DNA from 2 places in the Microbulbifer sp. ABE4_465 genome. Region 2 is predicted to be linked to the other one. Evidence: predicted binding sites of a transcription regulator. Region 2 holds the regulator's gene; the other holds the start of a gene.
The links. Region 2 encodes sigma-54, which starts transcription at its own class of promoters, with help from an activator protein. Its sites were predicted from a motif close to TGGCACANNNNTTGCNNT; they were not measured.
Positions count from the first base shown of each region.

Region 1 (15,888 bases), on a different contig from region 2:
CTCGCATCTGTTTAGCAACTCCGGGCGGCACCCCCTACTATTTATTTCAGTGATACAACTTTCATGGGTAATAAGCGAATGGCACAGCAAAACGAGTCGGTGCAGGCGTTCTCCAACCTTTCCGCGGCACAACTGGTCGAACAGGCGCTGCAGCGCGGTGAAGGTCACCTCACTCACACCGGTGCACTTCTGGCGGTAACCGGCGCGCGCACCGGTCGTTCTCCTGCGGACCGTTTCGTGGTGGAAGAACCGTCCACCGCCGACAGCATCGAATGGGGCAACGTAAACCGTCCTTTCCCCGCGGAAAAATTCGACGCTCTGTGGAGCCGCGTTGAAGATTTCGTGGCCAGCCACGACCGCTTCGAGCAGCAACTGCACGTGGGCCAGGATGAAGACCACTATATCCCCGTGAAAGTCACTACCCAGACCGCCTGGCATAACCTGTTCGGTCGCAACATGTTTATCCGCGCAGAAAAGTACAACCCCAAGGGCAAGGAAGAGTGGCGCATCCTGCACGCGGCCAACTTCGAGTGTGACCCGTCCCGCGACGGCACCAACTCCGAGGGCTGCGTGATCATCAACTTTGCCCAGCGCAAGGTGCTGCTGGCGGGCATGCGCTACGCCGGTGAGATGAAGAAGGCCATGTTCTCTGTGCAGAACTTCCTGTTGCCGGAAAAAGACGTGATGCCGATGCACTGCGCGGCCAACGTGGGCAAAGAGGGCGATGTGTGCCTGTTCTTCGGCCTGTCTGGCACCGGCAAGACCACCCTGTCTGCGGACCCGGATCGCTATCTGATCGGCGATGACGAGCACGGCTGGGCCAAGGGCGGCGTGTTCAATATGGAAGGCGGCTGCTACGCCAAGACCATCAATCTGAGCCAGAAGAACGAACCGGTGATCTGGGATGCCATCCGCTTCGGTGCCATCGTGGAAAACGTGGTAACCGATGACGCCGGCGTACCGGACTACGATGACACCAGCCTCACCGAGAATGGCCGCTGCTCCTACCCGCTGGAGCACGTGGAAATGCGCCAGCTGGAAAACCGCGCTGGCGAGCCGAAAAATGTGATCTTCCTGACCTGCGATGTCACCGGCGTTCTGCCACCGGTTTCCGTCCTGTCCAAGGAAGCGGCCGCTTACCATTTCCTGTCCGGCTACACCGCCCGCGTGGGCTCCACCGAGCTGGGCGCGGAAGCGGGCATCCACCCGACCTTCTCCACTTGCTTCGGCGCACCGTTTATGCCGCGTGCACCGCGCGAATACGCGGACCTGCTGATGAAGCGCATCGAGGACTTCGGCTCCAAGGTGTACCTGGTCAATACCGGCTGGACTGGCGGCTCTGGCGGCTCTTCTCAACATCAGGGCAAGCGCTTCCCGATCCCGGTTACCCGCGCGGTGGTTGCGGCGATCCAGAGCGGCGCGTTAGAAGGCGCCCAGACCGAGAAGCTGGACACCATGAACCTGGAAATCCCCACCGAAGTACCGGGTGTGGATAAGTCCTACCTGAATCCGCGCAACGCCTGGGCGGATCAGGATGCCTACGACGCGGCCGCCAAAAAACTGGCCGGCCTGTTTGCCGAGAACATCGAGAAGTTCGCGGTAAGCGACAGCATCAAAGGCGCCGGCCCCAAGGCATAACTGCCGGCCAGAGTGTTTGATCCACGGCGGTGTCGCGACCGCCCCCCAGTAAAAGGCGATCTTCGGATCGCCTTTTTTTGTGCCTGACATACCGATACCAGCAGCCTGAGTAGAGACGGCTATAGTCAATAAAGGATCAGTTTTTACGGGCGAGCGGCTAGCGCACATGCCATCGGGCAATCCATTTTCCAAGGCAAAACGTCAGTACGATCATCTGCCACCGGACCAGCAAACCAACTGGTGGGTAGTGGCGGGGGTTGTCGGCTTGCTGCTGGTGCTGCTAGTGGCGCTGTGGTTGTATCTGCAGTACAAGGCCGCAGAAAAGCCCTACTACGAACTCAAGGGCTATCGGGTCGCCACCCACGCTACTCTCAATCAGTTTCTGCGCCAGGGGCGCAACCGGCGTGAATTCGGGAAGCTGGCACGCTTCCTCAAACAGGCGGGCGTCGCCGACGCCACAGAGCCCGAAAACCTGTTGCGCCAGGGTTCTGATTGGCTGGATATCAACGAGCCTCCCTTCGCTATTCCACCCGAGGAATACTGGCCGAATATGGTCGCCACCCTGAAGCTGATCCGCGACGAACTGGTGCCCGCCATCGGTCCGGTGGACATTGTCTCCGCCTTTCGCAGCGATGAATACAACCGCAAGGCGGGTGGCTCCAAGAAAAGTAAGCACAAGACATTTTGCGGGGTGGACCTGGTGCCGCAATCAAATATCAGCCGCAAGGAATTGATTGAGGAGCTGCGCAGCCTGCACGCTCGTCTCGGACCCAAAAGCCATATGGGCCTCGGGATATACAGTGGTGTGCGATTTCACGTGGACACCTGCGGTTTCCGCCGCTGGTGATTATTTAATACCTTTGTCTGTTTAGTAGTAAGTCGATTCTATGGATATCAAAGAAAGTGAAGACCACGAATTTATTGACATCCATATCGAGCGACGGCGGGTCATATGGATTGTCGCACTGGTTCTCGCTGCTTCACTGGTGCTGGTAGTGCTCACGGTTGAAAAGGTAAAGCAGCTGGCCGAGCGCATCGTCTCTCCGGTCGCCCATATCGAGCCGGAACCCGTCGACCCGGACGTCCCGCTGATCTACCGCATCAAAGGGTATACCGCAGCAACTCCGCTGGCGTTTGAGAAATTTCTCGACGAGGGGGACAACCGCGCGAAGTTTGAAAAGCTCGAACGCTTTCTGGAAATCAACCACGTAAATGAAGTGGTGCCGCCGTTTGAACTGATGCGCCAGGGCACCGACTGGCAAGAGATCGACGAGCCCCCCTTTGCCATTCCTCCGGAGGACACCTGGGAGACCATGGTGGATACCCTCAAGGTCTTAAAGGAATACATCATTCCGGCCATTGGCCCGGTTATCGTGCTGTCCGGCTGGCGCACCGCCGGTTACAACGCCAAGGCAGGCGGCGCGCGCACCAGTAAACATATGCACTTCTGTGGACTCGACATGATCCCGGAGGACGAATACACCCGTAAACAGCTGCTACCCAAATTGCGCCGTATTCACAAAAAGTACGGCCGCAAGTGGAACATGGGGTTGGGTATCTACAGCGGCATCCGCTTCCATGTGGATACCTGCGGCTATCGACGCTGGTAACCGCTGGCAAAGCGCCAGTCTATCTGTTTTCATTGCGCCTAGATTCTTTTGATAACAAGAAAGCAGGGACTCCCAGGTGCAGGAAAGACTGGAAAGACGCTCGTTCATATTTACCCTGGCGATGGTCACCGTGGCCTTTGCCTTTCTGCTCAAGCCATTTTTTACCGCCATCTTCTGGGCCTGTGCGGTCGCGCTGATTTTTCATCCGCTGTACCGCTATCTGCTGAACCGCTTTCCCAAGTGGCCCAACCTCACCGCTTTGACCACGCTGATCCTGTGCATCGTGGTGGTGGTGATTCCGGTGCTGCTGGTGGCCAGTTCGTTTATCAGTGAAGTAGCCGCCCTGTATCAGAAGGTCCAGTCCGGTGAAGTCAATCTCGGCGCCAAAGTAGAACAGGTACGCCAGGCGTTTCCCGGTGTCAACGCCGCCCTCGAGCGCTTCGGGCTGGATTTCGATGGATTGAAAGAGCGCCTGCTGGGCGGGCTGATGACCGCCGGCAGCCTGATCGCCAAAAACGCGCTTGCGCTGGGTCAGAACACCCTCAATTTTTTCGTCAGCCTCGGCCTGATGCTGTACCTCACCTTCTTCCTGATCCGCGACGGCAACTCACTGGTGGCGCTGCTGATTCGCGCCCTGCCACTGGGTGACGAACGTGAAAAACTGCTGCTGGCAAAATTCGCCGAAGTGACCCGCGCCACCATCAAGGGCAACCTGGTAGTGGCGGTAACTCAGGGCACTCTGGGCGGTCTGATTTTCTGGGTGCTCGGGCTGCCTGCGCCGCTGCTGTGGGGGGTGGTAATGACGGTGCTGTCACTGCTGCCGGCAGTGGGTGCCGCAATCATCTGGTTCCCCGCCGCGCTGTACCTCTACGCCACCGGTGATTCCGTCAAGGCAACGGTGCTGATGATCTACGGTGTCGCGGTAATCAGCCTGGTAGACAACATTTTGCGCCCGATCCTGGTAGGCCGCGACACCAAGTTACCGGACTATATTGTGCTGTTTTCCACCGTTGGCGGCCTGTTGATGTTTGGCATTAGCGGCTTTGCGATCGGGCCTCTGTTGGCCGCGCTGTTTATGGCGTTCTGGGAAATCTTTATGCGGGAGTTTATTGCCGAAGATGAGCCCTTGCTGCCTCCGGACGACGAGTCTGCACTGACACTGGATGAGCCGCAAAACCTCAGCGACAAACCAACCGGTTAGTCAGCGCAGGGCCTCCGACGCGCGCAGGATATCCCGCATTTCCGCCATGGGAGTCTGGTCGACGATGATCACTCCCTCCAGCGCGCGGTCCAGATCGGCAATTAAAAGAATCACGGTGCCGAAGGTCAGCCCCAGAGTCACCGCCAGCTGCACCGAGCCGCTGCGGCTGACGCCAAACTGGAAGCCAATCGCCAGCATCGCCAACCCGGTCAGAAAGTAGAGTGCCAGCCAGATGGGGCCGGGAATCCGATACTCCATCCCGATAACCACGCGTGCGTTGTGCGCATTAATGATATCGGTCACCGGATCTACAAACTGCCGCAAATACGCGCCCTGGTAACCCTCTGCCACGTGCGCCCGCACCTGCGCCCACAGCGCCTCGTGAATCACCACACTCCTGTCCAGCACCTTCTGCGGTACCCCCTCCCGTTTCGGGTCGAAGTACCGCAGCGTGGCGTATTCCAATAGCAAGTCCTGTGTTGCGCGCGCCGCCTGAGGCTTGAGAAAGTCGGCGTGCAGATACGCGGTGTGAATCGCATTGACCTCATCCAACAGTAACGCTTTGCGCTTGTTGTAACGGTCCGCGGTCATATTGAAGGTAAATGCGAGTAGAAAGGCCAGAAGCCCCAGTGTTGCGGTAACGGCACTGCCAATGGAAGGCTCTTTATCAGAACCCAACCGTCGGATATATCGCCGCCCCAGCGCCAGCCCCAGCCATAGGGCAGCGATCACCCAGAACACGGTAAAGAAGTAAACCGCTGGCAGAGGTATGGCGTGGAAGAAGTTGTCGGCTAACATCGGCTGACCCCAGAACTTTCACTAAGTCTGGTCCAGAATGCCATCGCCGACCATGGAGGGAATGCGGGCGCCGCCGGTGGCGCCCGGTCGCATCACGCTTTTTTGACGAACTCCGACTTGAGCTTCATGGGCCCGATACCATCGATTTTGCAGTCGATATCGTGATCGCCCTCCACCAGGCGAATGTTTTTTACTTTGGTACCCACTTTTACCACCGCGGACGAGCCCTTCACTTTCAGGTCCTTGATCACGGTAATGGTGTCGCCATCTGCCAGCGGATTGCCGTTGGCGTCCTTGATATTCAGCCCCTCCTCTTCCACTGGATCACCAGCGCTCCATTCGTGGCCACACTCGGGGCAAACGAACAGGTCGCGGTCTTCATAGGTATACGCGGATTGGCACTGGGGACAATTGGGCAGTTCACTCATGGTTCTGGACACTTAATGGTGGCAGCGGTGATAGGTTTGGCGGCACCCCTGGCTGGGCGCTGTCGCCGGGAATCAGAACCAAGTATAACCAAAACGGGCACCTAGTGGCGCCAGTTATAACCATTTTTCTATGAATGCTCAGTCGTCAGCCCCGTTCATACCCAATTCCTTGAGCTTTCGGGTCAGGGTATTGCGCCCCCAGCCCAACAGTTCCGCGGCATCGCGCTTGCGACCGGCGGTATGCTTTAGGGCGATTTCGATCAGTGCACGCTCGAACGCGGGAACCGCTTCGCTGAGGATCTCCCGCTGACCGGTAGCCAGCGCCTGATCCGCCCACAATCGCAGGGCTTTCTGCCAGTCCTGGGGTGCTTCGCTGGTGGCGCCCTGCTGGTGAAGCTCGGGCGGCAGATCGTCGATGTGCACTTCGCGGCCGGAAGCCATGACGGTGATCCAGCGGCAGGTGTTTTCAAGCTGGCGCACGTTGCCGGGCCAATCCAGACCAGACAGATATTCTTCGGTTTCTTTGGTAAGAATTTTGGGCTCGACGCCCAGATCTTTGGCGGCGCTGTTGAAGAAGAATCGCACCAGGCGCGGGATGTCTTCGCGGCGATCTGCCAGGCGAGGGATGTGAATACGGATGACGTTGAGGCGGTGGAACAGGTCTTCGCGGAATTTGTGTTCTTCTACCAGGCGCTCCAGGTCCTGGTGGGTAGCGGCAATAATGCGGACATCGACTTTAACCGGGGTGTGGCCGCCCACCCGATAAAACTCCCCGTCTGCAAGCACCCTCAGCAGACGGGTCTGCGTCTCCGCGGGCATATCCCCGATTTCATCCAGAAATAGAGTACCGCCGTTGGCCTGCTCGAAACGGCCGGCGCGTTGAGCGCTGGCGCCGGTGAACGCGCCTTTTTCGTGACCGAACAGCTCGGACTCCATCAGGTCCCTGGGAATGGCGGCCATGTTCAGGGCAATAAACGGCTGGTTTTTACGCGGACTGTGGTTGTGCAGCGCCGCTGCGACCAGTTCTTTACCGGTACCAGATTCGCCATTAATCAACACCGTAATATTGGAGTGCGACAGGCGACCGATCGCCCGGAATACCTCCTGCATCGCCGGCGCTTCACCGATGATTTCCTTGTTGCCGGTGCCGTTCTCGATTACTACCGGCTCTTCCGGCTGCTGCTCGTTGGCCAGCGCCAGAGCTCGGCGGGTAACCGCCACCGCTTCATCGACGTCGAATGGCTTGGGCAGATATTCAAAGGCACCACCCTGGTAGGCGGCGACCGCACTGTCGAGATCCGAGTGTGCGGTCATGATGATGATGGGCAGCGACGGGCGTTCCGCCTGAAAACGCTGGAGTAGCTTAAAGCCATCGGAGCCGGGCATGCGAATATCGCTGATCACCACATCCGGTGATTCACTGTAGAAATCGTCCAGGGCGCGATCGCCGTTCTCATAACAGGTGGTATCGATCCCGGCGCGGGATAGCGCGCGCTCCAGTACCCAGCGGATGGAGCGGTCGTCATCAATGATCCAAACGCGATTGTTCATAGTAATTTTCCGGCCTGCGTTTTAATTCAACTCGTTCTTTCGGTCTTCAACCTGCCCTGGTAAAAACGTCGCGGCTAGTCCGTGGCCAGCGGCAGATAAATCTGGAATTCGGTCTGTCCCGGCTGGCTCTCACATTTAATGAGCCCCCGGTGTTGGTTAATGATGTGCTGGGAAATAGAAAGTCCCAGTCCGGACCCTTCTGCTCGTCCGGAAATCATCGGATAAAAAATCCGCTCACGGATGTCTTCCGGAATCCCCGGGCCGTTGTCGACGATGTCGATTCGGCACACCAGCGAGCAGTGGCGGCGGCCAATGGTGAACTGGCGCTGCACCCGCGTGCGAATGGTCAGACTGCCCTCCGCCAGGCCAATATTTTCTTCGATGGCTTGCATGGCGTTGCGCGCGATATTCAATACCGCCTGGATCAATTGCTCGCTGTCTGCCGGAATATCCGGTATCGAGGGATCGTAATCCCGCTGGATAATCAGCTCGCCACTGCACTCGGCTTCCACCAATTGCGCGACGCGCTCGGTGATGGTGTGCACGTTCACCGGCTCCAGCCTTACTGGAATCCTTGGCCCCAACATGCGGTCCACCAGATTACGCAGCCGATCGGCTTCTTCGATGATGATCTGGGTGTACTCCCCAAGCCCTTCATCATCCAGCTCACTCAGCTCTCTTTGCAGTAACTGTGCCGCTCCGCGAATACCACCGAGGGGATTTTTGACTTCGTGCGCCATGCCACGCACCAGATTGCGGGTGGTCTCCTGCGCAGAGATCAGTGCATCCTCGCGCGCAATGCGCAGCAGGCGGTCCATCGACTGTACTTCCAGCAACAGCAGCCCCAATTCGGTAAGCGGGGTTACCGAGTAGTCGACGGTGCACTCTTCCAGGTTGTGCAAAAACCACAGGGCGCGACGCACGGTGTATTTCTCACCACTGGCCAGTGACGAGCGCAGCGCCTGCAGGGCCGCGGGGTTTTCCCGTACCACCTCCTCGAGGGGCTGGCCACAGGCGCGGGCGCTGGACGCCGCCACCAGGTCTTCCGCGGCGGAGTTCAGATAGCAGAGGGACAGGTTTTCATCGAGCACCAAAACGGCCGAGGTGAGGTTGTCCAACAGCAGGCGCAACTGGCGGTCATTGAGCATTCGCGGTTCCGAAGTAATTCACAAGTCCGGTTCGCTTAATGGCAGTGCAAGAAGCAAACCAAAATGGCGCAAAAAATCGGGCCCATATGAAGATTTACGAGCCACTGGCGGCTGCAGCCAATATCGATCGCACCATTATTGTGCGCAGAGCAAAAAATGGCCAGCGCCGAAGCACATTGTGGGGCGTGGGTACGGGCGAGTGAGTCAGTGCGGGGCGCAACTGCAAACCGAGAACAAACCGAGAAAGAATGAAGCCCCCGCTGCGGACGCTGGCGAGGGCTGTGTCGGAGGGGCAGGTATTGTGCCTGCCTCAGCGCGGCTGGGGCTTGATTGGCTTCGCCACTCCGGGGGCCTGCGGCAAGCGCGGCATCTGTGGGGCCTGCTCGGCGGGGAAGTCCGGCACCTGACCGCCGGGGCGCTTAACGTGTACCTGGATGGTCTGGGACTGCGCCAGGGGCTCGCCGCTGGCACCGAGCAATACTGCCTGGATGGTGTGAGTGCCGCGTTCCAGCGCCGATATATCCAGGCTGGTACCGGAGGAGCTGCCGGACCAGCGCTGGCCATCAATGACCGCAAAAAACTGATATCCGTCCCGCGGCACCGGGTTCAGCGCCACTTCGAGCACAATAAAGCGCTGCCCCGGGGGAATAGTCGCATCGTTGGCTGGGCTGACAATGGCAAAATTCACCGGCCCCAGTTCGGCGCGCTCACGCTCTGCTTCACTGCGCGGCGACAGTTTGCGCGTGGGGAGACCCTCCCCGGGGGTGGCCGGCTGGACATTGATAGGGCCGATTTCCACTTTTTCGGCCTTTTCTCCAGCGGGAGGGTTGTCGCTGAATGTCACGCGCCCATCGGGGCCGACAATCTTGTAGACGGCGCTACCGGAGGAATTCCCCTGGGCGGCGGATTTGTCGTCACTGTGCTCCTGGGCCAAACCCGGCATTGCCAGTAGTGCAAGCCAGAGTATGGACAACTGCGCGGTGGATCTGATCATGGGCGCTCCCGCAATCTTCTTTGCAACATTCCGTTCTCTAAAGGCTAGTGTACTCGCGAACGATATAACCGCATAAATACTCCAGCCATATACCACCGAGTTCGGCGCATAAAAAAAGCCCACACCTGTCGGTATGGGCTTCTCGTCATCTTTGCACCTTCTCATCGGCCCTTCAAAAGAACCGGCGGGGGCGCAGAGATGATACCTGCTAATTGGCAGGACTTACATTAGCAAGAGTAGTAAAGCTCGAACTCAACCGGGTGCGTGGTCATCTGCAGACGCTGTACTTCTTCTTTCTTCAGTTCGATGTAGGCGTCGATGGCGTCGTCAGTGAATACACCACCTTCGGTCAGGAAGGCGCGGTCCTGATCCAGTGCTTCCAGGGCCTGATCCAGGCTGGCAGCAACGGTCGGGTACTCGGCCAGCTCTTCCGCCGGCAGGTCGTACAGGTCTTTGTCTGCAGCGTCGCCAGGGTGGATCTTGTTCTTCACGCCGTCGAGGCCAGCCATCAGCAGTGCAGCGAAGGCCAGGTACGGGTTGGCGGTCGGATCCGGGAAGCGGGTCTCGATACGCTTGCCTTTCGGGCTCGGCACGAACGGGATACGGATGGACGCAGAGCGGTTACGCGCGGAGTAGGCCAGGATTACCGGCGCTTCGAAGCCCGGAACCAGACGCTTGTAGGAGTTGGTAGACGCGTTACAGATCGCGTTCAGGGCGCGTGCGTGCTTGATGATACCGCCGATGTAGAACAGGGCAGTTTCAGACAGGCCAGCGTAGGCGTCGCCCGCGAACTGGTTTACGCCGTCCTTGCTGAAGGACTGGTGTACGTGCATACCGGAACCGTTGTCACCTACCAGCGGCTTGGGCATGAAGGTGGCGGTTTTGCCGTAAGCGTGCGCTACGTTGTGTACCGCGTACTTCAGGATCTGAACTTCGTCAGCCTTTTTGGTCAGGGTGTTGGCGCCAACGCCGATTTCACACTGGCCAGCGGTGCCCACTTCGTGGTGGTGTACTTCGATCTCCAGGCCCATGGCTTCCATGGCGGAACACATGGCGGCACGGATGTCGTGCAGGGAGTCGACCGGCGGAACCGGGAAGTAGCCGCCCTTAACGCCCGGGCGGTGACCCATGTTGCCTTCTGCGAAAGAGGCGCCGGAAGACCAGGCCGCTTCTTCAGAGTTGATTTTGTAGAAGGCGCCGCCCATTTCGGCACCCCAGGTGATGTCGTCGAATACGAAGAACTCGGGCTCCGGGCCCATCAGCACGGTGTCGCCCAGACCGGTGGACTTCAGGTATTCCTCGGCGCGCAGTGCGATGGAACGCGGGTCGCGCTCGTAGCCCTGACCGGTGATCGGGTCAACGATGTTACAGCGAATGATCACGGTCGCTTCGTCGGTGAACGGGTCAATGAACGAAGTTTCGTCATCCGGCATCAGGATCATGTCGGATTCGTTGATGCCCTTCCAGCCAGCGATGGAAGAACCATCGAACATCTTGCCTTCTTCGAAGAACTCACCGTCAACTTCCTTAGACGGAATGGAAACGTGTTGTTCCTTACCTTTGGTATCGGTGAAGCGCAGGTCTACCCATTTGGCTTCGCTCTCTTTGATCAGGTCGAGCGTCTTTGACATTACAGTCCTCCAAGAATGAAAAGTTATGTTCGCGCCGATTCGCTTTATCTTGTGGCAACAGTAAAAGCAAAGAGTGTGCCAAATTGGGGCAAACCGGTAACAAAGTGATTCGGGTCGTAAGAAATGGCCACCCGGGGGAGCAATCGGGTGCAAAACAACCAAACCCCACGGCTTTTTGAGCGCCAGCACTCCCTCTCGGATCACGATAGTCCCAATATTGGTGCTCTCAAACCTCTATTTGCACTATTTTGGGGCCGAAAGGTCACAGTAGGCACCAACTTGGTGCCACAAGCAAATTCCTGATAGCGAGTTTATAATTCGCCACCTTTTCCGGGAAGCCGACAAACGGGCTCCTGGCCTCCAATTCAACCGCGGTTCCGGCACACGTCTATGCACTTCGTCGTCAAGTTTTTCCCAGAGATCACCATCAAGAGCAACCCCGTGCGCAAGCGCATGTCGCGCCAGCTCGCCGATAACCTGCGCAAGCTGATGCGCCAGCTGGATGACCGTATCAAGGTGCAGAAAGACTGGGAGAAAATCGATGTGATCGCGCCAGATGCAGTATCCCACCTTTCCGACCGTATCGAAGAGGTACTGGCGCACACCCCGGGCATCGCCAACTTTGCCCGGGTACAACAGTTTCCCCTCGGTGATCTGGACGATATCTACCAGAAGACACTGGCCATCTGGGGACCACAGCTCGCGGGTAAAACCTTCTGCGTGCGGGTAAAGCGCACCGGCAAGCACGACTTCCAGTCCCTCGACGTGGAACAGTATGTGGGCGGCGGCCTGAACACTAATACCCAAGCCGCCGGGGTAAAACTGAAAAACCCGGATATCACCGTCAAGCTGGAAGTCCGCCACGACAAGCTGAACGTGATCGAGGAGCTGCACCAGGGCCTCGGCGGCTTCCCGCTGGGCACACAGGACCCGGTGATATCGCTGGTGTCCGGTGGCTTTGACTCCACCGTGGCCAGCTACCTCACCATCAAGCGAGGTATCCGTACTCACTTTCTGTTCTTCAACCTGGGCGGGCGCCAGCATGAACTGGGGGTAAAAGAAGTCGCCTTCTACCTGTGGGACAAATACGGCGCCTCTCACCGGGTAAAATTTATCACCATTCCGTTCGATGAAGTGGTCGCAGAAATCCTGGAACAGGTGGACGACTCCTATATGGGTGTGACGCTCAAGCGCATGATGTTGCGCGCGGGCTCCATCATTGCCAAGGAGCTGGAAGTGGATGCACTGGTCACCGGTGAAGCCATCGCCCAGGTATCCAGCCAGACCCTGAAAAACCTGTCGGTGATCGACAGCGTCACCGATACCCTGGTACTTCGCCCGCTAATCACCTCGGACAAGACCGACATCATCCGCACCGCGCGCGAGATCGGCACCGAGGAATTTGCCGCAAATATGCCGGAATACTGCGGCGTGATCTCGGTAAAACCCACCACCCGCGCAAAAATGGAAAAGATCGAACACGAGGAAACCCGCTTCGACTTCACCGTCCTCGACCGCGCCATCGGCAACCGGGTGATGCAGAATATCGATCAGGTGATGGACGACCTCGGCGAGGATGCACCGCCGGTGGATATTTTCAGCGAGCCCGGCGATGCCATCATCATCGACATCCGCCATCCCACCGAAGAAGAAGTGAACCCGTTGGAGCTGGAAAATGCAGAAGTGGAAACCATCCCCTTCTATCGTCTCAGCACCGCCTTCCAGAAACTGGATAAGGAAAAGCAGTACCTGTTGTACTGCGCGCGCGGGGTAATGAGCCAGTTACATGCTTCGCATCTGCTGGATGAGGGTTATCGGAATGTGGGGGTTTTTCGGCCGCAGAAGCTCAAGAAGTAGGTCGTGCATATTCCAAACGCAAAAAATGCGCCACTTGAAAGACCGCTCCCTACAACAACCAGGCACATACAATCACAAACTGCTGCAGACAAACAATTCACCCTGCCTCAATTTATTTTGTCAGCTGTTTCTTTCTAATGCTGCATAGAGTCGTGCACTATTAGCTTAGATAAAAACCAGAGGGAATTGACATGCCACAAGCACGACCGCAGTACTATATAAATCCATTTTTGCAAAATATTGATAACGTTCTTGCAACGAGTCTCACCAAATACAGGTTGAAAACCAATTGCACAACTGTAGATACCACAGCGTGGCACTGTCTTAACAACGTGGAGAGGGAGGCAACAGTCCTGATCAGTGGGCACGGTGCGCAAGCTGGCTTTAACCAACCTGTCAGTGGAATTAGCAATGGCCTGCGTGGTGAGCAACGGATTTATTGCAGCCCCGCTCAGCTCGCAAACTGGCTGCATAGTTTCTGGGCCCTGCCTGTATCTCACGTGAAAATTCGCTTGCTGGGATGTGAACTGAACCATGTCGCTCAACAGTTGGCGATAGAACTCGGTCATTTGGGTTATGTAGACATTGTGGTGGGAGGGTATATTGACTCTGTGATATATGATGGATTCGACGCGCAAACCGGTCGGGGCTCTGCATACTCTTTGGTTGACCTAAACACTGATAAAAAACTTTTTCACAAATCTGCGCTAGCGGCAGCAGGAGTAGAGCGGTTAGAGTGGTACAACGCAAAAGGTAAAAAAGTGACCAAACCCTTTTTCGATAAAAGATTCACCGTATAGAGTTTTCAACAATACCCGGCCTAGTGACCTCGTAAACAGGAGGCCTGTACAGCCCCCATGGTTTATTTTCCTTTACGCCTCACAGTGCAGGGCATGTATACCGCCCTTACATATAATGCAAAAAGGACTAAAGATGTTCAGCCACATCATGCTCGGCGCCAACGATATCCAGGAATCCAAAGCCTTTTACGATGCCATCCTCGGCGAGCTCGGCTACAAGCCCGGTGTTATCGATCAAAAAGGCCGCTGCTTTTACTTCACCGACACCGGGGTATTTGCGATTACCAAACCCATCGACGGCCAACCGGCGAGCTGTGGCAATGGCAGTACCATCGGCTTTGCGGTGGAGAGCCCGGAACAGGCCGACCGCTGGCACGCAACCGGTCTCGCCAACGGCGGCGCTCCCTGCGAGGACCCGCCCGGGGTACGTGAGGGCGGCGGCTTGAAGCTGTATCTGGCCTACCTGCGTGACCCGGCGGGCAACAAAATCTGTGCGATGCGCCGCCTGTAAAGTCTGAATTCCACGGATAAGTGCACCGGTTTACCCGCTTCAAACCGCCTTTCCAGCCGGGCCAGGGCCCGGCAGCCCTCAAAACCGCACAAATTTCCGCCAATCCGACTCCCAATTGCCACACTTCACCTCTATAATGCGCGCGCTTTGGCCGGATAGCCGCTGTTTTACCTCTCAGCCCAGCCCCCGCCTGACCTAATTCTCTGGTGCGACCCACTGGTCGCACCCAATCACGCATTACGCCCAGAGGCCCCCAGTGATAGACAATCTTCGCAATATCGCGATCATCGCCCACGTTGACCACGGCAAGACCACCCTGGTGGACAAGCTGCTGCAGCAGTCCGGCACCCTCGACCGCCGCAGCGCCGACTCCGAGCGCGTGATGGACTCCAACGATCAGGAAAAAGAGCGCGGTATTACCATCCTCGCCAAGAACACCGCGATCCGCTGGAACGACTACCGTATCAACATCGTGGACACCCCCGGGCACGCCGACTTCGGCGGTGAGGTAGAGCGCGTACTGTCCATGGTGGACTCTGTACTGCTGCTCGTAGACGCGGTAGACGGCCCCATGCCGCAGACCCGCTTCGTCACCTCCAAGGCCTTCGAGCAGGGCCTGAACCCGATCGTGGTCATCAACAAGATCGACCGTCCGGGCGCCCGTCCGGACTGGGTAATGGACCAGGTGTTCGACCTGTTCGACAGCCTCGGCGCTACCGAAGAGCAGCTGGACTTCCCGGTGATCTACGCCTCCGCCCTGAACGGCATCGCCGGTCTGGACGAAACCGATATGGCGGACGACATGACTCCGCTGTTCCAGATGATCGTCGACAAGGTCAAGCCGCCGCAGGTGGACAGCGACGGTCCTTTCCAGATGCAGGTTTCCGCACTGGACTACAACAGCTACGTGGGCGTGATCGGTGTTGGCCGTATCACCCGCGGCACCCTGAAGCCGAACCAGCAGGTAGTGATCCTCGACCGCGACGAAAAGTCGCGCAAGGCGAAGGTCCTGCAGGTCATGGGTTACCTCGGCCTGGAACGCGTGGAAGTGGAACAGGCCAGCGCCGGCGACATCGTGTGTATCACCGGTGTGGGCGAGCTGAACATTTCCGATACCCTGTGCCACCCGGACCACCCGGAAGCACTGCCGGCACTGTCTGTGGACGAGCCCACCGTGAGCATGACCTTCCAGGTGAACGATTCCCCGTTCGCCGGTAAAGAAGGTAAGTACGTGACCTCGCGCAACATCAAGGACCGCCTGGACCAGGAGCTGATCCACAACGTGGCACTGCGTGTGGAGCAGGGCGATTCCCCGGACAAGTTCAAGGTATCCGGCCGCGGTGAACTGCACCTGTCGGTGCTGATCGAATCCATGCGCCGCGAAGGCTTCGAGCTGGGTGTATCCCGCCCGGAAGTGGTACAGAAAGAAGTCGACGGCGAGATCCACGAGCCCTACGAGCAGGTGGTGATCGACGTTGAAGAGCAGCACCAGGGTCCGATTATGGAAGAGCTGGGTCTGCGCAAGGCCGACCTCACCAATATGGAACCGGACGGCAAGGGCCGAGTGCGCCTGACCTTCATTGTACCGTCCCGCGGCATGATCGGTTTCCGCAACCAGTTCCTGACCATCACCAGTGGTTCCGGCATCATGACCAGCATCTTCGACCACTACGGTCCGGTGAAGCTGGGTGATGTGGCCAAGCGCATCAACGGCGTACTGG
Region 1 covers NZ_JBSWXV010000008.1:3,540-19,427, forward strand. The annotation lists gene ACXAG1_RS12930 (phosphoenolpyruvate carboxykinase) at 79-1,638, shown strand; gene ACXAG1_RS12935 (D-Ala-D-Ala carboxypeptidase family metallohydrolase) at 1,805-2,485, shown strand; gene ACXAG1_RS12940 (D-Ala-D-Ala carboxypeptidase family metallohydrolase) at 2,526-3,248, shown strand; gene ACXAG1_RS12945 (AI-2E family transporter) at 3,325-4,449, shown strand; gene ACXAG1_RS12950 (bestrophin-like domain) at 4,450-5,247, opposite strand; gene ACXAG1_RS12955 (zinc ribbon domain-containing protein YjdM) at 5,340-5,675, opposite strand; gene glnG (nitrogen regulation protein NR(I)) at 5,814-7,232, opposite strand; gene glnL (nitrogen regulation protein NR(II)) at 7,301-8,374, opposite strand; gene ACXAG1_RS12970 (DUF4124 domain-containing protein) at 8,685-9,368, opposite strand; gene glnA (glutamate--ammonia ligase) at 9,596-10,999, opposite strand; gene thiI (tRNA uracil 4-sulfurtransferase ThiI) at 11,390-12,856, shown strand; gene ACXAG1_RS12985 (hypothetical protein) at 13,048-13,656, shown strand; gene ACXAG1_RS12990 (VOC family protein) at 13,790-14,167, shown strand; gene typA (translational GTPase TypA) at 14,424-15,888, shown strand, end outside.
Region 1: glnL (nitrogen regulation protein NR(II)) is a predicted target of sigma-54. The motif match lies at 8,418-8,435, and genes of this name have one in related genera.

Region 2 (15,888 bases):
AGTCGATGCGAATCCCTATTTGGCGATTGCGGCAAGTCTGGTGTGTGGTTATCTCGGCATGATCAACGGTATCGAGCCGAGCGCGCCGGCCGCGTCGGAACTGGATGAAGAGCAGGAAGAAAGCTTCTATATCCCGCTGACTTTTGATGAGGCGTTGCGCATCTTCGACGATGCCGATGAGTTGCGCCAGGCAATAGGGGAGGACTTCTGCCAGCTCTACGCGGCGGTAAAGTACGAGGAGATGCGCCTGTTCCACCGGGAGATTTCCCCGTGGGAACGGCAACACCTTTTACTGAACGTTTAGTTACTGAGTCAGCAAAACAAAAAAGGCCCCAACCGTTTCCGGTTGGGGCCTTTTTCATTGGCAAAGCCTGTGACGATTAAACGTCAAAGCCTTCCTTCAGTTTCTTTTCCACCAGGGCCTTTTTCAGGCGCGCGTACTGCGGAATACCATTTTTGTAAGGCGGGTAGTCCTCGCCCTGGATCAGTGGTTCCAGGTAATCGCGGCCGGCCTGGGTGATGCCGAAGCCGTCTTCGGAAATAAATTCCTTGGGCATGAACTTCTCGACGTTGGCCACCTCGGAAAGCGGAGCTTCGCCAATGGTCCAGCTGTAGTCGGCGGCACTGGTGCCGTTGCGTTCAATGGTCGGCATGATGGCATTCTTGCCGGCCACCGCCGCTTCCACCGCCGCCTTGCCCACAGCGTAGGCCTGCTCTACGTCGGTGGCCGAAGCGATATGACGCGCAGCGCGCTGCAGGTAGTCCGCCAGGGCCCAGTGGTATTTGAGGCCCAGTTCGTCTTTGACCATTTTGGCCAGAGTGGGTGCTACGCCGCCCAGCTGTTTATGGCCAAAGGCATCCACACTGCCGGCGTCGGCCAGGAAGGTGCCGTCTTCGTACTGGGCGCCTTCAGAGGCGACGATTACACAGTAGCCTTTGTCGGCGACGGTCTGTTGCACCTTGGCGAGGAACTTTTCTTTATCAAAAGCCACTTCCGGCAACAGGATGATGTGCGGGGCATCGCCTTCCTGTTCCTGAGCGAGGGCGCCGGCGGCGGCAATCCAGCCCGCGTGACGGCCCATCACTTCAACGATGAAAACTTTGGTGGAGGTGGCGCACATGGAGGCCACATCTAACGCCGCTTCCTTGGTGGAGACGGCAACGTACTTGGCCACGGAGCCAAAGCCCGGGCAGTTGTCGGTAAACGGCAGGTCGTTATCCACTGTCTTGGGAATGTGGATTGCCTGGATGGGGTAGCCCATCTTTTCCGACAGCTGGGAAATTTTGAGGCAGGTATCGGCGGAATCGCCACCGCCGTTATAGAAGAAGTAACCGATGTTGTGAGCTTTGAACACTTCGATCAGGCGCTCGTACTCTGCGCGGTTCTGCTCCAGGCTCTTCAGTTTGTAGCGGCAGGAACCAAAGGCACCGGACGGGGTGTGGCGCAGGGCTGCGATAGTCTCGGTGGATTCCTGGCTGACGTCGATCAGTTCTTCCTTGAGGGCACCGACAATGCCATTGAGGCCGGCGTAGATATTGCCGATCTTGTCGCTGTGCTGGCGGGCGGTCTCGATGACTCCGCAGGCGGAGGCGTTGATGACGGCGGTCACACCGCCAGATTGCGCGTAAAAAGCGTTCTTCTTCGACATGTCTATCCTATGGCTTCTCGTCAAAAGTCACCCGTAGCGTGGGGTGGGAGCGGCGGGCGGCTCTTGGCGGCTACCTCACGCGGCGCGAAGTCTAATGTATTCATATGGCGATTGCATGGAATTGCGGGTATTCGACACTTACTGTGGTAAAACGCCGTGATAAGCTTGCGCGTCGTCGATTTTTCGAGCACTGCTGACACTTCCTGCCATAGACCGAAGCAGAAGCAAAAAGCGCGCCGAGCCGCAGGTGGCCTCGGAAATTCCCGCAAAAGTGGGGAATGATTGCGTGAATGAGCAGTCTCAGGCGGCGCCACGTGCGGCCTTCGGGGCCGGAAATGGCGCGCATCCGTATTGAACAGAGTGAACAACTGGCATGCATATTCATATTCTAGGCATTTGCGGCACCTTTATGGGGAGCCTTGCGCAACTGGCGGTGGCCGAGGGTCATAAGGTCACCGGCTCCGATGCCAATGTGTATCCGCCCATGAGTACCCAGCTTGAAAATGCCGGGATCGCGCTGACCGAAGGGTACGACCCGGCCCAACTGGAGCCGGCCCCGGACCTGGTGATTATCGGCAACGCCCTGTCCCGCGGTAATCCGGCGGTGGAAGCGGTGCTGGAAAAGGGCCTGCCCTATACCTCCGGCGCTCAGTGGCTGTGTGATCATTTCCTCGGCGGGCGCTGGGTACTGGCAGTCTCCGGTACCCACGGCAAGACCACCACTGCCAGTATGCTGGCCTGGGTACTCGACTATGCGGGCATGGACCCCGGTTTTCTGATCGGCGGAGTACCGCAGAATTTTGATGTATCGGCGCGCCTCGGCAGTACGCCGTTCTTTGTGGTGGAGGCCGACGAGTACGACACGGCCTTCTTCGACAAGCGTTCCAAGTTCGTCCACTACCGCCCGCGCACGCTGATCATCAACAACCTCGAATTTGACCATGCGGACATCTTCGAGGATCTTGCTGCCATTCAGAAGCAGTTCCACCATCTGGTGCGCACCGTGCCCGCCAGTGGGCTGGTCATCGCCGCCCGGGAAGATGCGGTATCCCAGGTGCTGGAAGCCGGCTGCTGGAGTGAAGTGCAGCGCTTTGATGTCGAACACGCCGATGGTGTGCGCCTGGGGGACTGGTGCGCAGTGAACGTGTCGGCGGACGGTGGACACTTCGACGTGCAGCTGGAGGGCACCACCGTGGCCAGGGTGCAGTGGGAGCAAACCGGACTGCACAGTGTGAAGAACGGACTTGCGGTCATCGCTGCCGCGCGCCATGTGGGCGTCGAGCCGGCCACCGCCGCGGAGGCGCTGGGTCAGTTTGGCGGAGTGAAGCGGCGTATGGAGTGTCTGGGGGAGATCCAGGGTATCCGGGTCTACGACGATTTCGCCCACCACCCCACAGCGATTGAAACCACCCTCAATGGCCTGCGGGCGAAGGTCGGCAGTGAAAAAGTCATTGCGCTGATTGAACCGCGCTCCAATACCATGCGTATGGGACACCATCAGAATCAACTGGCCCGAGCCTGCTCGGGGGCGGACCTGGTGCTCTGGTACCAGCCCGAAGGGATGAACTGGTCCCTGGATGAGGTGGTTCACCATTCCACCGTACCGGCAAAGGTTCTCCACAGCATCGACGCTGCGGTAGAATCCGTGCTCGAACTGTCTGGCCCCGGCAGCCACATCATTGTGATGAGCAACGGTGGCTTCGGCGGTGTACACCAGCGATTGCTCCACGCGCTGGAGCAGAGATACGGCAAATAGCCCCGCGCGGGGGCGGAAACGGATACTTCTTTGGCTGAGCCCACTTTTCCCAAAACAGTAACCCTGGCGATCACCGGTGCCTCCGGCGCCCAGTACGGTCTGCGCCTGCTGCAGTGCCTGCTGGTGGCGCGAGTGCGGGTGTGGCTGCTGCTGTCCGATGCGGCGCGCATCGTGATTGATACGGAAACCGACGTTTCCCTGCCGGAAGAAGGTCGCACAGAAGATTTTCTGCGCGAACTGTATGCTGCGGAAGCAGGGCAGTTAACCCTGTTCGGCAAGCGCGACTGGTTTTCTCCGGTCGCGTCCGGCACCGGCGCCGCAAGCAGTCTGGTGATTTGCCCGGCCAGCGGCGGCACCCTGTCTGCCATTGCCACGGGTGCGTCCAATAATCTGATTGAGCGCGCAGCGGATGTGGCCCTGAAAGAGCGCCGGCAGTTGATTCTGGTTCCTCGGGAAGCGCCGTATTCAGAAATTCACCTGGAAAACATGCTGAAGCTCACCCGCATGGGAGCGGTCATTCTGCCGGCCAGCCCGGGTTTTTATCAGAAGCCGCAAACCGTGGAGGATCTGGTGGACTTTGTGGTGGCCAGAATCCTGAGTCAGTTACACATCGAACAAACCCTGTTGCCCCCCTGGGGCAACTGCTGAGAGCCCTGCGCTATGCAAAAGACCGTCACCATCCATTACTGCGTGCAGTGCAACTGGATGCTGCGTGCCACCTGGATGACCCAGGAGCTGCTGTACACCTTCGCCGAAGATCTGGACCAGGTTGCACTGAAGCCGGGCAGTGGGGGTGTGTTCGAAATTCACGTAGGCGACCAGCTGATCTGGGAGCGTAAACGCGATGGCGGCTTTCCCGGGCCGAAAGAACTGAAACAGAAAGTGCGGGACGTCCTGTTTCCCGAGCGCGACCTCGGTCACGTGGACAAGTAAACAGACATTTAGACGACTCTCGAATATTCGGCAACGCGCACAATGGAAACAACACGCGCTGCCTGATTCCGATCAGAACAAAGCGAATTGATTATGCTGTTGGGCTTGAAGACCTGGTACGAAAAATTGGTTCTCGGACATCCGAAAACCGTTCTGACACTGGTGGCACTGTTCACCATCGCCGCTGCGGCCGGCCTGCCGAAATTCAAACTGGATGCCTCGGCAGATTCCCTGACGCTGGAAACCGACGACTCACTGGACTTTTTCCGCGAAATTTCCGAACGCTACAACTCCGGTGACTTTTTGGTAGTTACCTATCGCTACAACAACGGTGATCTGTTCAGCGATGAATCCCTCGCTACCATGCGTCGCCTGCAGGACGAGCTTGCCATGGTGGACGGTGTCACCGGGGTTCAGTCGATCCTCAACGTGCCGCTGTTGTACAGTCCCAAGCTTTCCATCACCGAGGTAGCAGGCGGTATCCGCACCCTGTCGAGCCCCGGTATTGACAAGAGCCTGGCCCGTAAAGAATTCCTTGAAAGTCCGATTTACAAAGAACTGATATTGAGCCCCGATGGTGAGACCACCGCCATGATGCTCAACCTGGAACTGGACAGGGAAGGACTCGACCTGGTGCGCGAGCGCGATGCGCTGCGTCGCCTGCGCAATGAGCAGGGTCTGGATGCGGAACAGGCAAGCCGCCTGGAAGCGGTGAGTGCAGAATACCTGAAACACCGCACCGCCCAGGAAACCGCCGCGCGGGATCGCGTCGACGAGGTGCGGCAGATCCTCGCCCATTACGACGACAACGCCGAGCTGTTCCTCGGCGGTCTCACCATGATCACCTCGGATATGATCGCGTTTATCCAGAGTGACCTGATGGTATTCGGCGCCGGTATTCTGATTTTCATCGTGGTCACCCTGCTGCTGATATTTCGCCAGCCGCGCTGGGTACTGCTGCCGCTGATTACCTGTGTGACCACCGCGGTGATGATGCTGGGGCTGCTTTCCTGGCTCGACTGGCGTATGACCGTGATCTCCGCCAACTTTGTCGCCCTGCTGCTGATCATCACATTGGCCATCACCATCCACCTGGCGGTGCGCTATCGCGAGTATTTCTCCGAGCACCCGGAGTGGGATCGCTTCCAGCTGGCGTCTGCCACCGTCGCGTTTATGGCCAAACCCTGCCTGTACACCGGCCTCACCACTATGGTCGCGTTTATCTCCCTGGTCGTGAGCGGAATTCGCCCGGTGATCGACTTCGGTTGGATGATGACCATTGGGGTGACCATGGCACTGGTGCTGTCATTCCTGATTATTCCCGCCAGCCTGATGCTGCTGAAAAAGCGCGACGGCGGCCAGGGCGCGGACAACTCTCACGCATTTACCCAGGTGTTTTCCCGCTTTGCGGAGAACCACAAAGGTATCGTGCTCGGTGTTGCAGTGGTGGCGGCGATAATCAGCGCCGTGGGTATCTCCCGACTGAAAGTGGAAAACCGCTTTATCGATTACTTTGACGATTCCACCGAGATTCACCAGGGCATGCTGGTCATTGATCAGCGCCTCGGCGGCACCATCAGCCTGGATGTGGTTCTCAGCAAACCGGAAGACACCGCACCGGCTTTTGAGGGAGCGGATGCTGGGGAAGAAGATCCGTTCGGCGCTGACTTCGGCGGCGATGAGATTGCTGGCGACGGCGCGGAAGGGGAGGCAGATCCGTTTGCCGCCGAAGACCCCTTCGCTGCGGACGATCCTTTTGCCGCGGATGTCGGCGAGAGCCAGGCCCCGGACGCCTACTGGTTTACCGTAGCCGGCCTCAACCAGATCGAGCAATTGCACGACTTCCTTGAAGCGCAGCCGGAAATCGGCAAGGTGCAGTCCCTCGCCACCCTGTACAAAGTGGCCCAGGACCTGAACGACGGCGGCCTCAACGACTTCGAGCTGGCCGTTGCCCGCCAGAGCCTGCCGGACGAAATCAATCAGGTACTGATTAACCCCTACTGGTCGCCGCAAGAGCAGCAGGCGCGCATCACCATGCGCGTGATGGAAACCGACCCCAACCTGCGCCGGGATGAACTGATCCAGCGTATCTACGCCTATGCAGAGAATGAAATGGGCATCGCCCCGGAAAACATCCGCCAGACCGGCATGCTGGTGCTGTACAACAACATGCTGCAGAGCCTGTTCAAATCCCAGATCCTCACATTGGGCGCCGTCTTCGCCGGCATCCTGCTGATGTTCCTGGTGCTGTTCCGGTCACTGCCCATCGCGATTATCGCCCTGGTGCCGAATATGCTCGCCGCCTGCGTGGTCCTCGGCGGTATGGGCCTGGCAAACATCCCGCTGGACATGATGACCATCACCATCGCCGCCATCACCGTCGGCATCGGCGTCGACCACGCCATCCACTACCTGTACCGGTTCCGCGAAGAATTCGCCAAAGACGGCGACTACATCGCCACCATGCACCGCAGCCACGCCACCATTGGCCGCGCCATGTTCTACACCGCCATAACGATTATCGCCGGCTTCTCGATACTGGCACTGTCCAAATTCGTGCCCTCGATTTACTTCGGATTGCTGACCGCACTGGCCATGTCGGCGGCCCTGCTGGGCTCACTTACACTGCTGCCATTGCTGCTGGTCTTGTTCAAGCCGCTGAAGAATCCAGCGGAGGGGAATGAGCCGGGAAAGCCGCTAACGGCTGAAACCTGCCCGGGTTGAAGTCGGGATAGAGAAGTTGGGAATCGCTTAATCGCAGCTGAAGTTCGAATCGAAGGCACGCTGCCGGGGAAGGGTTTTCAGGAGCGTCGCAAACAGGACGTTTGCGCCGCAACGCCCAAGGAAGGGTTTACAGTGGTCCTGAAAACCCTTCCCCGGTGGCTTGCCGCCACCGGGCGCGAAAAGAAGGTGCGAATTGAGCTTTGACGTCCCGCTCAGTCCACCTGCATAAAAAAGTCCCGCAAGTAGCGAAACAGTTTTCGCTGGTTGGTTGGGGCTTTTTTATTGGCAATCTCTTTATTGGACTCGCGAATCAGCGTGCGCAATTGCTGGATATCCACACCGGGGAACGCATCAAAAAATGCACTCTGGCCTTCCTTGCCCTCGGTCAGCAAGCGCTCCCTCCACTCCTCCGCCATCCGGTCAAAGCGCAAATGGTGGTGGTCCTGCTCCTTGTGCTTCTCCAGCACCGCCTCAATCGCCTCCACATCCGCCTTGCGCATCAACTTACCAATGTACTGAAGCTGGCGCCGCCGCGCCTCCCGCGACTTGATCCGGTGAAAGGTCGCAATCCCTTCCTCAAGCGTCGCATCCATCGGCACCTCCGCCAACTTTGCCGCATTCAGCTCCGTCAGTTTTTTGCCGAGCGCCTGCAGCTCGTGCATCTCCTCCTTTATTTGAGTTTTGCTTTTCGGAAGGTCCTCATCAAACTCATCGTACGGATTGTTTTCATCAGAATTGTGCATAGAAAATCTCGAGATCTGAATTCAACCAATAATTGCAGTACCCGGTAAGCCGGGTACCCAATCATCAGGCAAAAAATATTGTTGCCAGTCCAAGGAAAGACATAAAGCCCACCACATCCGTCACCGTCGTCAGTGCCACACCACCAGCCAGCGCCGGATCGATCCGCATTGCCCGCAGCGCCACCGGCAGAATTGCCCCCGCCAGCGCCGCCGTAATCAGATTGATGACCATGGCCGCAATGATAATCCAGGCGATACGCGGATCCCCAAACCAGAGTGCCGCAATGACTCCCATTACCGCCGACCACAGGATCGCGTTTAACGCACCGCTACCCAGCTCTCGCGACAACAGCCAGCCCAGGTTGCTGCGGCCCACCTGGCCCAGTGCCATACCGCGAATGACCACCGTCAGTGTCTGGCTGCCGGCAACTCCGCCCATACTCGCCACAATTGGCATCAGAACCGCCAGCGCCACCACCTTGTCGATGGTGCCCTGAAACAGATTGATCACCCAGGACGCGAGCAGTGCGGTGAGCAGGTTGATGCCCAGCCAGATGGCGCGGCGCGGCGCCGTGCGCCTGACCGTGGCAAAGGTGTCCTCCTCCTCGTCGAGACCCGCCAGGCTCATCAGCGAGTGATCCGCGTCCTCGCGGATCACATCCACCACGTCATCAATGGTGATGCGGCCCAACAGGTGACGCTCCTCATCGACAACCGGCGCGGTAATCCAGTCGTACTTGGCGAAAAGTCGCGCCACTTCATCGTCCGGCATATCCGCGGGAATCGGCTCGATATCGGTCACCATAATCTCGCGCACGGTAACCGACGGGTCAGTGGTCAGCAGCTTGGTCAGCGGCAGCAGGCCGATAAAACGGTCCTTGCGGTTGACGACAAAGATGTTATCGGTGGATTCCGGCAGCTGCTCGTGGCGGCGCAGGTAACGCAGTACCACATCCAGGTGCAGGTTCGGGCGCACGGAGACAATCTCCGTATCCATCAGGCCGCCGGCGGTTTCCTCATCGTAAGAGAGGACGCTCTCTACCCGCTGGCGGTCGCGCTCGCTCATCGCCGACAGCACTTCCGCCATCACCCGATCTGGCAGTTGTTGCAGGATGTCCGCCACATCGTCCGCATCGAGCCCTTCCATCACCGCCACCATTTCCTCGGTGTCCATGGTGGAGAGAATCTGGCTCTGTACCTCGTCCGGGAGTTCCTGCAGCACCTCACCCTCGATCTGGCGATCGATCAGTTTCCACAGCACCTGACGAATGCGCGGTGGGGAGCTTTCCAGTAGCTGGGCGATGCTGGGGGGGGAGAGGGATGCCAGCATGCGCTGGACTTCGCGCCCGGTACCGCTATCCAGTGCCGCGTACAGCTCACCGAGCTGGTTTTGGGCGCGGAAATTGATGTCGGCGTTGACGGGTTTGGGCACAGACGGTCCTGGTGTTCGGTGGAGGGGCGGGTGCCGGCATTATAGTGCTAAACCGGGAGTTGGCAGCTTGTTTGTCTTTCCGGCTATCTGTTCAGTCCACTGTGCTGGGCTCTATTCACCCTCACCGAAGCGATCATTGATCAGTGCGCAAATAGCTTCGTGGGCAGCGTCCTCATCGCGCCCGGCCACTTCGAGTTCGAGCTCTACACCCTTGCCGGCGGCCAGTAACATCAAAGCCATCACGCTCTTACCGTCCACGGCTTTTCCCTGGCAGTGCACTTTCACATCGGAGGAAAAGCGCGCACTGGTCTGGGCAAATTTGCTGGCCGCGCGCGCGTGAAGTCCGAGTTTATTGATGATGGTGATACGACTTTTCTGCATTGGCGATGATCTTTCCGTGCGGTTTTTTACCGTCGAGCAGTCTGGCGAGAGGCTCAACCGTGGTTTTTCTGTTGTTCCCGATGGCGGATCTGAATGTTTTCAAATGTACTGGCAAAGTGCTTGGCCAGTTGTTCCACCATGTATACCGAGCGGTGGCGGCCACCGGTGCAGCCGATGGACACCGAGGTATAGCTGCGGTTGCTCTGCTGGTATGAGGGCAGCCAGCGCTCCAGAAATGCGGTGATATCCCGCTGCATGTCCTGGGTTTCCTGGTGTGAGCGGAGGAAGTCCGCTACTTCCGGGTCCATCCCGGTTTTTTCTCGCAGCTCCGCTACCCAGTACGGATTGGGCAGGCAGCGCAGGTCAAACACCAGGTCTGCGTCTACCGGCACGCCGTGCTTAAAGCCGAAAGACTGGAATAGCACCGCCATACCCGGTGAGTCTTTGCCGACCACCCGGGTTTTAATCTGGTCGCGCAGTTGGTGCAGGCTAAGGCTGCTGGTATCGATCACCAGGTCGGCCATGGAGGCCAGTGGCGCCAGGATTTCTTTCTCCCGGTTGAGGGCTTCCAACAGGTGGGTTCGGCTGTCGCTCAGGGGGTGCTTGCGTCGGGTCTCGCTGAAGCGTTGAACCAGCACCGGAGAGCGTGCATCCAGATAGACAACGTCGCATTCAACACCGCTCTCGCGCAGGTCATGAATGACCTGGGGTGCCTGGCGCACATCCTGCCACAGGTTGCGGGCGTCGATGCCCAGGGCAAGTTGGGTGTTTTCATGGTGGCCCGGAGCAGTCTGTGGTGATTGCTCGCTTACCCGGCGTACCAATTCTGGCAGCAGGCTCGCGGGCAGGTTATCGATGCAGTTGAAGCCTACGTCTTCCAGTAGCTGCAGGGCAGAACTTTTTCCTGAGCCGGAACGGCCGCTGATGATGACCAATCGCATTGCACTCGCGCTCCTTGCCAATTGAGCAGGCCCTAATTATTCGCCGGGCCAGTATAAAGCAGTCACCCCGATCCGCGGGGTCGAAAGCTGCGCCATTGAGCGCTAGCTCAATAAAAATCAGGCCGCCGCTGCGCTGTTAATGGCCAGTGCGTAGAGGTCATCGCTGGTAGTGGCCTGGCGCAGCTTTTCACGTACACGGCTGTCACTGAACAGGGCGGCAATTTCCGCCAGGGTATCCAGGTGCTCCTGGTCGGAATCCTCCGGTACCAGCAGGGCGAAAAGCAGATCCACCGGCTGACGGTCGATGGCGTCAAAATCTACAGCTGGAGAGGTGGTGCAAAGGACACCGATGGGCTTCTCACAGCCAGGCAGACGGCAGTGTGGAATGGCGACACCTTCACCAATGCCGGTAGAACCCAGGCGCTCCCGGGCTACCAGCTGGTTGAACACTGTGTCGGTGTCCAGGTCGGGGTATAGTTCGGAGATCGCCTGGGCGATATTGAGCAACAGCTTTTTCTTGCTACTCCCCGCCAGGTGGCAAAGGCTCAGGCGGGGAGAGAGTAATGCTTCCAATGTCATAACGTGCAGATGATCTAGCGGTGCGAATCAACCGTTGACTCGTAATGATGGAGCCTAGCGGTGACCGCGTAACTTCTCTTTGTGTTTCAACAGCTGTCGGTCGAGTTTGTCGGTCAGCGAATCAATCGCCGCGTACATATCCTCTGACTCCGAATCGGCAAAAATATCCTTGTTGCCGCTCACGTGAATCCGCGCTTCGGCTTTCTGGACTAGTTTGTCGACGGACAGGGTGACCTGGGTTGTGGTGATCAGGTCATTGTGGCGGGAGAGCTTGTCCAGTTTGGTCAGGCAGTAATCGCGAATGGCCGGAGTAACGTCTACATGGTGGCCACTGATATTGATCTGCATGGATTTCTCCTCATCGAGTACAACACAATCTGGCTGCACCCCCGCACAGGGCGGCAACCCTACTAGGAAGTGCGTCAGAATGGAAGGATACACTCGCTGTCAGGCTATTGGTTGCCCAGAAAATAGCCGCCGAGGCCAAGTGTAGGTGGAATTGGGGGGAAGGCACGACGGGTTTGGGTAAAAGTGTGACCCTGCGGCCTACACCAGTCGCTTTCTTTCGCTTGAGGAGGGGATGCCCATGGACTCCCGGTATTTCGCTACAGTGCGTCGCGCCACCTTGATCCCCTGGGCGTCGAGCTCCTGGGTGATCTTGTTGTCAGACAGCGGTTTGCGCGGCTGCTCGCCATCGATCAGCTTGCGGATCAGCGCCCGGATGGCAGTGGAGGAAGCATCTTCTCCGGAGTCGGTGCTGACATGGCTGGAGAAAAAGTACTTGAGTTCGAATACGCCGCGAGGCGTGAGCATGTACTTCTGGGTGGTGACCCGGGAAATAGTGGACTCGTGCATGCCGATGGTTTCGGCAATATTCGCCAGCACCATGGGTTTCATGGCTTCCGGCCCCTGCTCGAAAAATCCCTGCTGCTTTTCCACAATGCTGCTGGCGACCTTGAGGAGCGTTTCGTGGCGGCTTTGCAGGCTTTTCAGGAACCAGCGCGCTTCCTGCAGGTTGTCGCGCAGATAGTTGTTTTCACTGGAGTTGTCTGCACGCTTGATCATTGCCGCGTAGGCGTCATTGATGCGCAGCTTGGGCGTGGTTTCCGGGTTTAGTTCCACGACCCAGCGGTCTTGCTTGCGGCTGACGATGACGTCGGGCACCACATACTGGGGCTCCTCGCCACCGAAGGCCTCACCGGGGTAGGGCGTGAGCGTCTGGATCAGCCGCATGACATCGCCCAGTTGCGCTTCGCTGAGGCGGGTGCGGCGGCTCAATTGGCGAAAGTCCCGTTTTCCCAGCAGGTCCAGGTGCTGGCTCACCACGGCTACGGCCTGAGAAAGCCAGGGGGTTTGGTCCGGCAGCTGGCGCAGTTGCAGCAGCAGGCTTTCGCGCAGATCGCGCGCGCCACAGCCCGCCGGCTCCAGCTGCTGGATGGTCTTCAATACGGCCATGACCTCATCGACGTCCAGCTCCATGGACTCCGCCAGCTCTTCAATGGGGGTACCCAGGAAGCCGTTGGGAGCGATGGCGTCGATCAGCGTTTCGCCGATCAGCTTGTCTTCGATAGAGAGTGGGGTGAGGTTGAGTTGCCACTGCAGGTGATCCTGCAGGCTTTCCGAGGCCGCGCTGCGCTGCTCGAGCGCGAAATCTTCGCCCTCGCCGCCACTGTGGCTGCCGCTTGAATAGATGTCGTCCCAGCGCGTATCTACCGGCAGGTCATCTGGAATATCGTTGGTCCAGTCGCCGTCTGCGGAGGACTCGGCCTGGGTTTCCGCGGCTCGCTCAGAGGCTTCTTCCTTGCGCTCTGCGGGAGTGTTCTGGTCCTGGAGTGATTCTCCGGCGTGCTCGTCGAAGTCCGACTCCAGCAGCGGGTTGCTGTCCAGGGCGGATTGAATTTCCTGTTGCAGGTCCAGCGTCGACAGCTGCAGCAGGCGGATGGCCTGTTGCAGCTGTGGCGTCATTGTCAGCTGAGTGCCGAGTTTTAACTGGAGTGACTGCTTCATAGGGGTGTGCCGGCAGAAAAATCTGGCGTGAATCCGCTGCGGAGAATTTTATGTTTCCGGCGGCGGGGTAAAGCTCATTTCATGCAGACTACCCCGGGGCGGGGCGGAAGACAAGAGGGCGGTTAAGCAATAAGTGTGCCGAAAAAATGATGGCATTTGGTCACAGCTTAAATCCTGTGACCAATGTCTTCGAGTTGGCGTGAAATAGGGAGGTCTTTCCCTCTGTGAACTAGATGGTGAACTCGTGTCCTAAGTAGACGTCTTTCACCTGTTTGTTTTCGGCCACGTCGCGGGGGTCGCCAGAGGCGATAATGTGGCCTTCGCTGACGATAAACGCGGTCTCACAGATGTCCAGGGTCTCGCGAACGTTGTGGTCGGTGATCAGAACGCCGATTCCGCGGTCTTTCAAGTGGCGGATGATCTGCTTGATATCGTTGACGGAAATGGGATCGACACCGGCGAATGGCTCGTCCAGCAATACGAATGCGGGGTTGGTTGCCAGGGCGCGGGCAATCTCCACTCGCCGCCGCTCACCACCTGATAGGGCCATACCCAGGCTTTCGCGGATATGGGTGATGTGGAACTCTTCCAGGAGGGCTTCCAGCTGCTCCTTGCGCTGGGCATTGTTCAGGTCTTTGCGAGTCTGCAGGATCGCGAGGATATTGTCCTGCACCGAGAGGCGGCGGAAAACGGAGGCTTCCTGGGGCAGGTAACCAATGCCTTTGCGCGCGCGGCCATGCATGGACAGGCCGGTGATATCTTCATCGTCGATCAATACCTGGCCAGCATCCGCCTGCACCAGACCGGCGATCATATAGAAGCAGGTGGTTTTACCCGCGCCGTTGGGTCCCAGCAGGCCGACGACCTGGCCGCTGGATACGCTCACGGAGACATCCTGAACGACTTTGCGCTTTTTGTACTGCTTGGCGAGATGGAGCGCCTTGAGCGTTGGCATTATTCAATTCCGGCTGGGGCGGCACCTGGCCGCACTCAATAAATCTGCGTGTTGCGTTGGCGGTAATGGCTCAATGCCGTTACTCGCTAAAGTCTCATTACTGTCCGTCGGTGTCCCCGGACTGCCCTTCGGGCTTCCAGATCATTTCCACGCGCTTTTTCTCTGACTGGCCGCGGGCCTTCATCTGCTCACTGTTCAGGTCGTAATCGATGCGTTCGGCGGTCAGGGTGTTGCCGTCGCGGTCGACAAACGCCTCTCCGGTAAGTTGCAGGGCGTCATTGGCCACCAGGAATTCGATGCGCGCAGCGCGGGCCTTGACCGGCGTGGTGCTTTCTTCGACCTGTTGCTGGAAGTGCGCTGGCGTGCCGGTGGCGATGACCTTGTTGATCTCTCCCTTGCTGTTGCCGTGCACTTCAACCCGGTCGGCACGAATCTGCAGGGAGCCCTGGCTGATTACAACATTGCCGCTGTAGACCGACAGGTTCTTGCTGCGGTTCGCTTCCAGGTTGTCTGCAGAAACCTTGACCGGCTGCTGGCGGTCGTCGGGCAAGGCGACGGCCTGGATGCCGGGCAGTGCGCAGGCGAGTGCCAGTGCCAAAGTGGTCAGGCGGCGGCGTAAGTCAGCGAAGTTCATAGCGGCTTTCCACATCGGACAGTATTTCTACCTTGTCTTTTTTTAGATCGGCGCGCAGGCCCTTGCCGGTGGTGAGGTTGAGGCCATCGGTGATGGTAACAACTTTGTCCGTTTCGGCGAATTCCTCGCGGGGTTTGATGACAATTTTCGGCGTGCGCAGCGTAATGCCGGGTTGGGGCAGCTCCATAACCGAGACATCGCCCTCCAGAACCACCTTTTGCCCGTTGTCATAAGCCACGCCGGTACGGGACTCCGTGCGCCACTTGGTGTCATCGCCCTGGTAAAACATCATCCGCGGCTCGGTAAGGTCAGCTCGGTCGCGGCGGGCAAACTGGAAAAAAGTAATACGTTTGGCGTCTACTTCGTAGGCCAGGTCGCCCTCGACCCCGTAATGCCGTGTGCGCGCATCGCGAATGATCAGATCGGCAGCGCGGTTGTACTCTTGCTGAGTTGGGCGCTTGCCCAGCAGTTGTTCGGGCGGACTTTCGGTGAACCATAGCCCGAGGGAGATCAGTGCAACTACGATCACCAGGGGAAGCCAGGTGCGCATCCGATATTTCTTCCTTTTTCCTGTGTCAGGTTTTAACGCAATTCAATTACTGCGCTATATAAGGAGCCAGCGCTGCGTCGAAGGTTCCCTGGGCACGCATAATGCGATCGCAAACCTCTCGCACCGCGCCCAGGCCGCCGCTGCGTTCGGTGGTGAACAGGGCGCGTTCCTGTACCGGTGAAGCCGCGTTGGGAACCGCGATCGGGCAGCCCACGCGGGTCATCAGTTGCAGATCAGGATAGTCGTCGCCGACATAGGCGATGTGTTCCAGATCGTATGGCTCGCCCGCGAAAAGCTCGAGAAAGGCGCTGTATTTGTCTTCACGGCCCTGAATCAGGCGGGTGATACCCAGGTCGTGCGCACGTTTTTCAACCAGGGCGCTGCGCCGGCCGGTGATGATAGCAACCGCGACGCCAGACTGCTGCAGCATTTTAATACCGTGGCCGTCCAGGGTGTGGAAGGTTTTCTGCTCGTTGCCCTGGTTGTCGAAGTACAGGCGGCCATCGGTGAGCACTCCGTCCACGTCGAGAATCAGGTGACGTACTTTGCTCAGCTTTTCCCGAATCTGTTGCTCGCTGGCGTGTGAATGACTCACGTGGTGTTC
Region 2 covers NZ_JBSWXV010000003.1:212,913-228,800, forward strand. The annotation lists gene ACXAG1_RS07900 (glutamine synthetase family protein) at 1-304, shown strand, start outside; gene ACXAG1_RS07905 (6-phosphofructokinase) at 381-1,649, opposite strand; gene mpl (UDP-N-acetylmuramate:L-alanyl-gamma-D-glutamyl-meso-diaminopimelate ligase) at 2,023-3,405, shown strand; gene ACXAG1_RS07915 (flavin prenyltransferase UbiX) at 3,436-4,053, shown strand; gene ACXAG1_RS07920 (Rdx family protein) at 4,066-4,338, shown strand; gene ACXAG1_RS07925 (efflux RND transporter permease subunit) at 4,432-7,062, shown strand; gene yjgA (ribosome biogenesis factor YjgA) at 7,275-7,805, opposite strand; gene mgtE (magnesium transporter) at 7,870-9,213, opposite strand; gene ACXAG1_RS07940 (HPr family phosphocarrier protein) at 9,349-9,618, opposite strand; gene rapZ (RNase adapter RapZ) at 9,672-10,559, opposite strand; gene ptsN (PTS IIA-like nitrogen regulatory protein PtsN) at 10,677-11,138, opposite strand; gene hpf (ribosome hibernation-promoting factor, HPF/YfiA family) at 11,193-11,486, opposite strand; gene ACXAG1_RS07960 (RNA polymerase factor sigma-54) at 11,685-13,145, opposite strand; gene lptB (LPS export ABC transporter ATP-binding protein) at 13,375-14,100, opposite strand; gene lptA (lipopolysaccharide transport periplasmic protein LptA) at 14,198-14,734, opposite strand; gene lptC (LPS export ABC transporter periplasmic protein LptC) at 14,721-15,284, opposite strand; gene ACXAG1_RS07980 (KdsC family phosphatase) at 15,331-15,879, opposite strand.